Myxococcus guangdongensis: one gene and its partner. The protein of the gene in region 1 interacts with the protein of each later gene in a pairwise test. Links are inferred from orthologs where the notes say so. Each region holds a gene or a part of one and is shown on either strand. Other genes may lie near its edges.

Evidence for each region. The genes of interacting proteins can lie anywhere in the genome.
Region 2: the proteins of serC (region 1) and selB interact in binary tests that used the Escherichia coli proteins (3 or more experiments, as listed by UniProt). The link is inferred for Myxococcus guangdongensis from one-to-one orthologs.

Annotation. Positions count from the first base shown.
Region 1 is NZ_JAJVKW010000001.1:300,070-303,837, forward strand. The notes cover bases 521-3,393. They hold serC (3-phosphoserine/phosphohydroxythreonine transaminase), read right to left. Parts: upstream 2,565-3,393; coding sequence 1,476-2,564; downstream 521-1,475. Other genes in these bases: LXT21_RS01230 (GlsB/YeaQ/YmgE family stress response membrane protein), read right to left, coding at 521-686; LXT21_RS01235 (chalcone isomerase family protein), read right to left, coding at 859-1,434; LXT21_RS01245 (RNA polymerase sigma factor), read left to right, coding at 2,736-3,311; LXT21_RS01250 (hypothetical protein), read left to right, coding at 3,318-3,393. Also shown: LXT21_RS01225 (PA0069 family radical SAM protein), read left to right, coding at 1-431; more of LXT21_RS01230, read right to left, coding at 438-520; more of LXT21_RS01250, read left to right, coding at 3,394-3,768. UniProt on the Escherichia coli protein: Catalyzes the reversible conversion of 3-phosphohydroxypyruvate to phosphoserine and of 3-hydroxy-2-oxo-4-phosphonooxybutanoate to phosphohydroxythreonine. Is involved in both pyridoxine and serine biosynthesis.
Region 2 is NZ_JAJVKW010000002.1:532,768-536,603, reverse strand. The notes cover bases 433-3,373. They hold selB (selenocysteine-specific translation elongation factor), read left to right. Parts: upstream 433-915; coding sequence 916-2,832; downstream 2,833-3,373. Other genes in these bases: LXT21_RS07035 (ATP-binding protein), read left to right, coding at 2,829-3,373; LXT21_RS07045 (phosphoribosyltransferase), read left to right, coding at 433-896. Outside these bases: LXT21_RS07050 (Glu/Leu/Phe/Val dehydrogenase family protein), read left to right, coding at 1-18; more of LXT21_RS07045, read left to right, coding at 75-432; more of LXT21_RS07035, read left to right, coding at 3,374-3,836. UniProt on the Escherichia coli protein: Translation factor necessary for the incorporation of selenocysteine into proteins. It probably replaces EF-Tu for the insertion of selenocysteine directed by the UGA codon. SelB binds GTP and GDP.

The sequences.
Region 1 (3,768 bases):
GCCTCGCCGAGGCGGGCATCGACGTGGCCATCTCCTTCGCGCCCATCATCCCGGGCCTCAACGACGAGGACATCCACCGCGTCCTCACCGCCGCGAAGGAGGCCGGCGCCAGCCGCGCCCACTACACCCTGGTGCGCCTGCCCGGCCCCGTGAAGGAGGTCTTCGAGGAGCGGCTGCGCGCCAAGCTCCCCCTGCGCGCCGAGCGCGTGCTCCATCGCATCCGCGAGACCCGCGGCGGGGAGCTCAGCGACTCACGCTTCAAGCACCGCATGCGAGGCGAGGGGCTCTACGCCCAGACCATCCACGGCCTCTTCCAGACGACGGCGCGCAGGGTGGGCCTGCGCACCTCGTCCATCACCGAGCCGGCACCGGACACCTTCCGGCGCCCGCCACGAAAGCCACCGCCCTCGCCCCAGCTCAGCCTCTTCTGAGCGCGCCTATTTGCGGATCGCCTGGACGATGCTGATGAGGATGACGGCCCCCACCGTGGCCACGGCCAACGAGTAGAGGTTGAACCCCGTCACGCCGCGCCCACCCAGCAGGCTGAACAGGAAGCCGCCAATCATCGAGCCGACGATACCCGTCGCAATGTTGGCGAAGATTCCCATCCTCGCGTTCGTTCCCTTGATCATGCTCGCGATCCACCCCGCGAGCCCTCCCAGCACCAGCCACGAGCAGATTCCCATGTCATCCTCCTGACCGGCGGGTTGCTATCAGACCCGGCGTCGCCGTGCACCCAGGCCCACACAGGGCACTACGGCCCACGTGCCCACGTATTTCAAGGCCCCACGCCCGCGGACGAAAACGCCCCACGCCTCCCGAGGGAGACATGGGGCGCGTGTACGACACGGACGCGGCTCAGTCCTTGCCGAGCATCCCGTCCTTCAGGCCGCCATCCACCGGCGACTTGCCCAGCCACACGGAGAACAGCGCGTCGGCGAAGTCCTTGCCCTCGACCGAGATGGGCTCCGCCACCTTGGTGCTCTGCACGCGGGTGCCGACGCCCGGGACGTAGGTGAGGATGATCTCCTCGCCCTTCTTCACGTCCGGAATCGCGTTGGCGAAGGTGTCCAGCCGCGCCTGGAGCGCCGGCAGCTTGTCACCCGCGTTCTTCTTGAAGCCCTCCACGATGGCGTCGGTGATGCTCTTCTTGTCCAGGTCCCGCAGCATGTACATGCGAACGCGCTTGGGCTCGTCCGCGGCGATGAGCGCGGCGGCATCCTGGCTCGGCGTCTCCACGTAGAGGCCCACCGCGTAGACCTTGAAGACCATCTTCTTGCGCAGGCCCACGCCGTTGAGCTTCAGCTCCTTGCCCTCCACCTTGGCGGTTCCGGGGAACTTCACCCCCGCGACTTCCTGGGCCTCTCCCGGAGCGGCGGAAGCAGGCAGGGCGAACAGCAGGCAGAGCGCGACAGCAGACAGGGTGGCTTTCATGAATCCCTCCAAGTGGGTTGTTTCACGTGCTCCGACGCACACTAGCCACGCGTCTTCACGAAATGCTCCATGAAGGTGACGAGGGTGCGCACATTCTCCACAGTCACCGCGTTGTACGTGGAAACCCGGATTCCTCCCGCCGTCCTGTGGCCCTTGAGCCCCACCATTCCTTGCCGCTTCGCGTCAGCGACGAAGGCCGCGTCGAGCTCTGGCGTGGGCAGGTGGAACACGACGTTCATCACTGAACGCGACGCGCGCTCCACGGGGGCCCGGTAGAAGCCCGCGTGCGTGTCCAGCGCGCCGTAGAGCAGGTCCGCCTTCTGGCGGTTCCACGCCTCCAGCTGGCCCAGCCCGCCCACGTCCTTCATCCACGCGAGCACGTTGCGCACCAGGTAGATGGCCAGCGTGGGGGGCGTGTTGTAGAGCGAGTTGTTCTCCGCGTGGACGGCGTACCGGAAGATCTTCGGGATGTCCTTGCGGCCCTTGGCGATGAAGTCCTTGGCCGCCACCACCAGCGTGACCCCCGACGGTCCCAGGTTCTTCTGCGCGCCCGCGTAGACGAGCCCGAAGCGCGACAGGTCCATCTTCTTCCACAGGAAGTCGGAGCTCATGTCCGCCACCAGCGGCACCTGCCCCGTCTCGGGCACCGTGTGCCACTGCGTGCCGTAGATGGTGTTGTTGGTGGTGACGTGGACGTACGCGGCCTTCGCGTCGAGCGACAGCTCGTCCTGGCGCGGCACGCGGGTGTAGTGCTTGTCGGGCTGCGCCGTCGTCGCGGCGACGCGGGGCGTGCCGTAGTACTTCGCCTCGTCGAGCGCCTTCTCGCTCCACACGCCCGTCATGAGGTAGTCCGCGCTCGCGCCGGGGGTGAGGAAGTTCATCGGCACCTGGGCGAACTGCTGCGACGCGCCGCCGGTGAGGAAGAGGACCTGGTGCGAGGACGGCAGGCCCGTCAGCTCCGTCAAGAGGGCGATGGCCTCGTCGTGGACGGCCTCGTACTCCTTGCCCCGGTGGCTGTGCTCCATGACGGACATGCCGGAGCCCTGGAAGTCGAGCAGCTCGTCCCGGGCGCGCTCCAGGGCGGGAAGGGGCAGGCCGGCGGGACCGGGGTTGAAGTTGATGACGCGCATGGCGGGCAGGGCTCCTCTTCGAAATGAAACGGCGGGCCCCATTCTTCCTCCCGACGCCCCCCCGGGAGCCAGTAGGAAGCGGCCCGCCCTCGTCCGCCTCCCCCAGGAGCGGCCACCAGGGCCTGGAAATGCAGCGTGGCCGCCGGGCCGTCCCGGGGGTCTGGAGGTCAGGTGGGTTCCACGGAGGGACTGGCGGAGTGGGTACGGCGCGCGGCGAGTGGGGAGACCTCCGCCTTCAGTGAACTGTATCGGCGCACCCGCCCCCTCGTGGCGAGGTTGGTGACGGGGTTCGCCCCGCTGGACTCGGACGAGGTGGACGACGTCATCCAGGAGTCCTTCGTCCGGGCGTTCCGGGCGCTGCCCCGGCTGAAGGAGCCGGGGGCCTTCGAGGCGTGGCTGTTGTCCATCGCTCGCAACCGGGCGCGCACCCGGCTGGAGCGCAAGGCCCACCTGAGGAGGCTGGAGGACGACATCGCAGACCCGGAGCCGGAGGCGGTGCCGCCCATGCCGGAGTCCCTCCAGCTCGAGCGCGACATCGAGGTGGTCCGTCAGCTCATCGCCGAGCTGCCCGAGGGCGAGGAGAAGCGGACAGTGCACCTTTTCTATATCGAAGGGGAGCTGTCCGCGCGTGAGATTGCGGAGCAGCTGGGCGTGGGCAAAAGCGCCGTGACGATGAGACTCGAGCGCTTCCGGGGCCGTATCAAGAGAGAGTTGCTGCGGCGAGTGCTCGCCGGTCGGTGGGAGTGAGAGGTCATGAGACACCTGGATGACGAGGCGCTCGGCGCCCTTGCCCGTCGTGAGCCGGACGCGGTGACGTACTTCCGCGAGCACCTGGCCACCGCGTGTGAGGCGTGTGAGGGCTACCTCGCCACCCACTCCGGCCCCGACCTGCTGGACGGACGGGTGGACGCGGCGCTGCTGGCCCTCTCGCCCCCGCGCCCCGAGGCGCCGCTGGACGAGGTGGGCCTGGCGCGGGTGAAGAAGCAGCTCCGCGCACCGCCCCGGTGGGACGCGCGGCGCTGGGGCGTGGTGGCGGGCGCGGTGGCCGCGGCGCTCGTCGCGGTGGTGGTGGTGCCCCGGGTGCGGCAGTCGGGCTCGGGGGTAGAGGTGGGGACGGACTCCCTGGCGCCCGGCGTGAAGGGCCAGGTGGGGAGGATTGCCCTGGAGCTGGCGGTGGTGGCGCGCGGCGCGGACGGGAGCCTGC
Region 2 (3,836 bases), on another replicon or contig:
GAGAAGCTCCAGGCCTGAGTGAAGGCCGTGGCCGGGAGATTCCCACCGCCTCGTGTCCGTGAGGTGGTGGGGATGTGAGCGGGGATGTGGCCAGGGCGCGCGCCTCGGGGTATGACGGGGCCGCACTTCAGCCGGAGCTCACCGCCGTGGCCACCAAGCGGGCAGCACCCGGGCCCAAGGCCCAGGGCAAGCGCAAGCCCACCGCGAAATCCTCCCCGAAGCCTTCGTCGTCGAAGAAGGCCCCCGCGAAGTCTCGCGTCGCGTCGCCGTCCGCGGCCGCGCGCGCGCAGGCGCAGAAGCTGGTCTCCATCCCATCGGACATGGTCCTGGCGCCTCAAGCGGAGGCCCCCCGTCAGCCGACGGGCAAGGACCAGTCGCGCAAGCGCACCGCGGGCGTGCTGCGCGAGCTGTCGTGGGCGCAGCTGGACCGCGCCGTGCAGCAGATGGCGGACGACATCCGCAAGTCCTTCCAGCCCGAGGCCGTGGTGGGCGTGGCCCATGGCGGCGTGTTCGTGGGCGGCGCGTTGGCGTCGGCGCTCGGGTGCGCGTTCCATCCGGTGCGCATCAGCCGCCGCAGCCGGGACCGCGGCGACAAGGCGCATCCGCGGGGCGGACCGAAGCCCTCGAACGAGATGCCGCGCGAGCTGAAGGGCAAGCGCGTGCTCATCGTCGACGACGTGGCGTCCAGCGGAGACACGCTGGAGCTGGCCATGGCGCTGGCGCGCGAGGCGGGGGCGAAGAAGGTGTCCACGGCGTGCCTGGTGGCGAAGCCGGATGCGTACGCGCCCCAGTTCGCGGGCATCTCCACGGGGGCGCTCGTCGTCTTCCCGTGGGACTACGCGCCCGGCACCGGCGACGCGCGCTTCGACGAGGACCCGGACAAGGCGGGCGCCTGAGCCGTACCGCGGTGATGCGATGATTGTCGGGACGGCGGGCCACATCGACCACGGCAAGACGTCGTTGGTGAAGGCCCTCACCGGCATCGACACGGACCGGCTCCAGGAGGAGAAGCGCCGGGGCATCACCCTGGAGCTGGGCTTCGCGCACCTGACGCTGGACGACGGCACCCTCGCGGGCGTCGTCGACGTGCCGGGCCACGAGCGCTTCGTGAAGGCGATGGCCGCGGGCGCGGGCGGCGTGGACCTGGCGGTGCTGGTGGTGGCGTCGGACGAGGGCGTGATGCCCCAGACGCGCGAGCACCTGGACATCTGCAGTCTGCTGGGCGTTCGCGCCGGCGTCGTCGCGCTCACCAAGTCGGACCTGCTGGCGGAGCCGGGGCCCGAGTGGCGCGCGCTGGTGGAGGCGGACCTCGCCGCGCTCACCGCGGGCTCGTTCCTGGAGGGCGCGCCGGTGGTGCCGTGCTCGACGCGCACGGGCGAGGGGCTCGTGGCGCTGCGCGCGGCGCTCACCCGGGCCGTGGGCTCGCTGGGCAAGCGCCCCTCGGAGGGGCCCACCTTCCTGCCGGTGGACCGCGTCTTCACCCTCAAGGGCTTCGGCACCGTGGTGACGGGCACGCTCCTGTCGGGCACGGTGGCGGTGGACGACGCGGTGTCGCTCCTGCCAGGCACGCCCGGGCCGCTGCGCGTGCGCGGGGTGCAGCAGCATGGGCGCGCGGTGACGCGGGTGGAGGCGGGCCAGCGCGCCGCGGTGAATCTGCCCGGCGTGGAGCCGGAGTCGCTCCACCGGGGGCAGGTGCTGACGCGCGCAGGAGAGCTGCCCGAGACGCGCATGCTCGACGTGGAGCTGACGCTGCTCCCCTCCGCGCCGTCGCCCCTGCCGCGCCGCCGCAAGCTGCTGTTGCACCTGGGCACCGCGCAGGTGGAGGCCACGGTGGCGCTGCTGGACGTGGAGCGGCTGGAGCCCGGCGAGACGACGCTCGCGCAGCTGCGCCTGGACGCACCGGTGGCCGCGCTCGTGGGGCAGCGCTTCATCCTGCGGGGCTCACGCGCGCTGCCGGGGCGGGGCGCGACGGTGGCGGGCGGGCGCGTGCTGTCGATTTCCCCGCCCAGGCGCCGCAAGGGTGGCGCGTCCATCGTGGCGCCGTTGCGAGAAGCGGACCCGGCGGGGCAGGTGGCGTGGCTGCTCCGGCAGGCGGGCTACGCGGGGCTCACGCAGCAGGCGCTGTTCGGCCGCTCGGCGCTGGGACCCAAGGTGCTCACGCGCGCGCTGGAGCTCCTGGGCGCGCGGGGCGCGGTGGTGCTGTTGGACCGGGAGAGCCGGCTGTACCTGTCCGGCGAGGTGCTCGAGGGGCTGCAAGGCCGGGCGCTCGCGGTGCTGGCGGCCTTCCACGAGCGTGAGCCCTTGCGTGAGGGCTTGTCCCGCGAAGAGCTTCGTCAGCGGCTGTCCGGCGAGTTGGATGCGCGGGCCTTCCAGCGGGTGTTGCAGGGGCTGGGGGACGCGGGGAAGCTGGAGGTCGAGCGGGACCTGGTGCGCCTGAAGGGGCGCGGACGCGCGCTGTCGTTGGGGGACGAGGCGGCGCGGGCGCGGCTCGCCGCGGAGCTGTCCGCGGCGGGGCTGGCGCCGCCCACCGAGGGCGAGCTGTCCCAGAAGCTCCAGCTCCCGGCGCCCCGCCTGCGCGAGCTGCTGAAAACATTGATGGCCGAAGGCAAGGTGGTCCGCGTCAGCGAGGAGCTGTGCTTCGACGCGGGCAGTCTGGGGGCCTTGAAGGAACGGCTGGTTGCCCACCTGCGCGAGAAGAAGGACATTACCACCCAGTCCTTCAAGGAATTGGTGGGACAGAGCCGCAAGTTCGTCATCCCTCTGTCCGAGTACTTCGACCGGGAGAAGGTGACGCTCCGGGTGGGCGAGAAGCGGGTTCTGCGTCGCGGATGAGCACCAGCCACTACAGCGAGGCGTCGCTGCGCGCCCTCATCGAGCCCTTCGGCAACCCCGTGCTCGCGGTGGTGGACGGGCGTGTGTCCTCGGCCAATGACGCCTACCTCGCGCTGGTGGGGCTGCCCCGCGAGCGGGTGGAGGGGCGCTCCGTCATGGACTTCGTCCAGCCCGAGGAGCGCAGCCGGCTCGTCGAGCGCTACCGCCTGGTGGAGTCCGGCGGGGCCATGGAGGCGAGGACGCAGGTCTACCAGGTGCCCTCGGCTGACGGCGCCACGCGCGAGGTCGCCCTCTACGCGTCCCGAATCCCGCTGGAGGACGGGCGGCACGCGCTGCTGCTCAACCTGCTGCCGCTGACGGACAAGCCCCCCGAGCTGTCCATGGCGGAGCGGCTGGTGGAGACCTCCGCGAGCCTGGTGTCCGCGCACTCCGAGGACGCGGTGCGACGGGTGGCCCTCAAGGGCCTGGAGGCCGCGGGCTTCCGGGTGCGGCTCTTGCGCTGGGACGGTCTGCGGCTCAACGCGCTCGATGGCGGCGCGCCTCCGCCGGACGTGGCCCTGGGGCTGGAGGCGCTGTCGGACGGGCGCCCCGTGTTCGGCGGCGCGGAGCGGGCCTCGCCCACGCACGTGTACCTGCCCGTCGGCGGCCCCCAGGTGGAGGTCCTTCGGGTGGAGGGGCCGTGGGTGGCGCCCCGGCATGGCTCGGTGCTGACGCTCTTCGCGAAGGTGGTGGGCGCGGCGCTGACGGACGCGCGCGTGCAGTCGGACAGCACGCGCAGCCGGTGGGAGGTGGGGGCCGTCGCGGAGATGGCGCGCTTCGTGGCTCGGCCGATTCCACCCACGCCCGAGGACTTCCTCTCGCGCGTGTCGGAGCTGCTGCTGGCGGAGGCCGCGGTGCTGCACCTGACACGGGAGACGGAGGGGCCCCTGGTGCTGTCGGCCCACGTCGGCCTGACGGAGGTGGTGGGCCCGGGCGGCGACGTGGCGCGGCTGGGGGGGGTGATG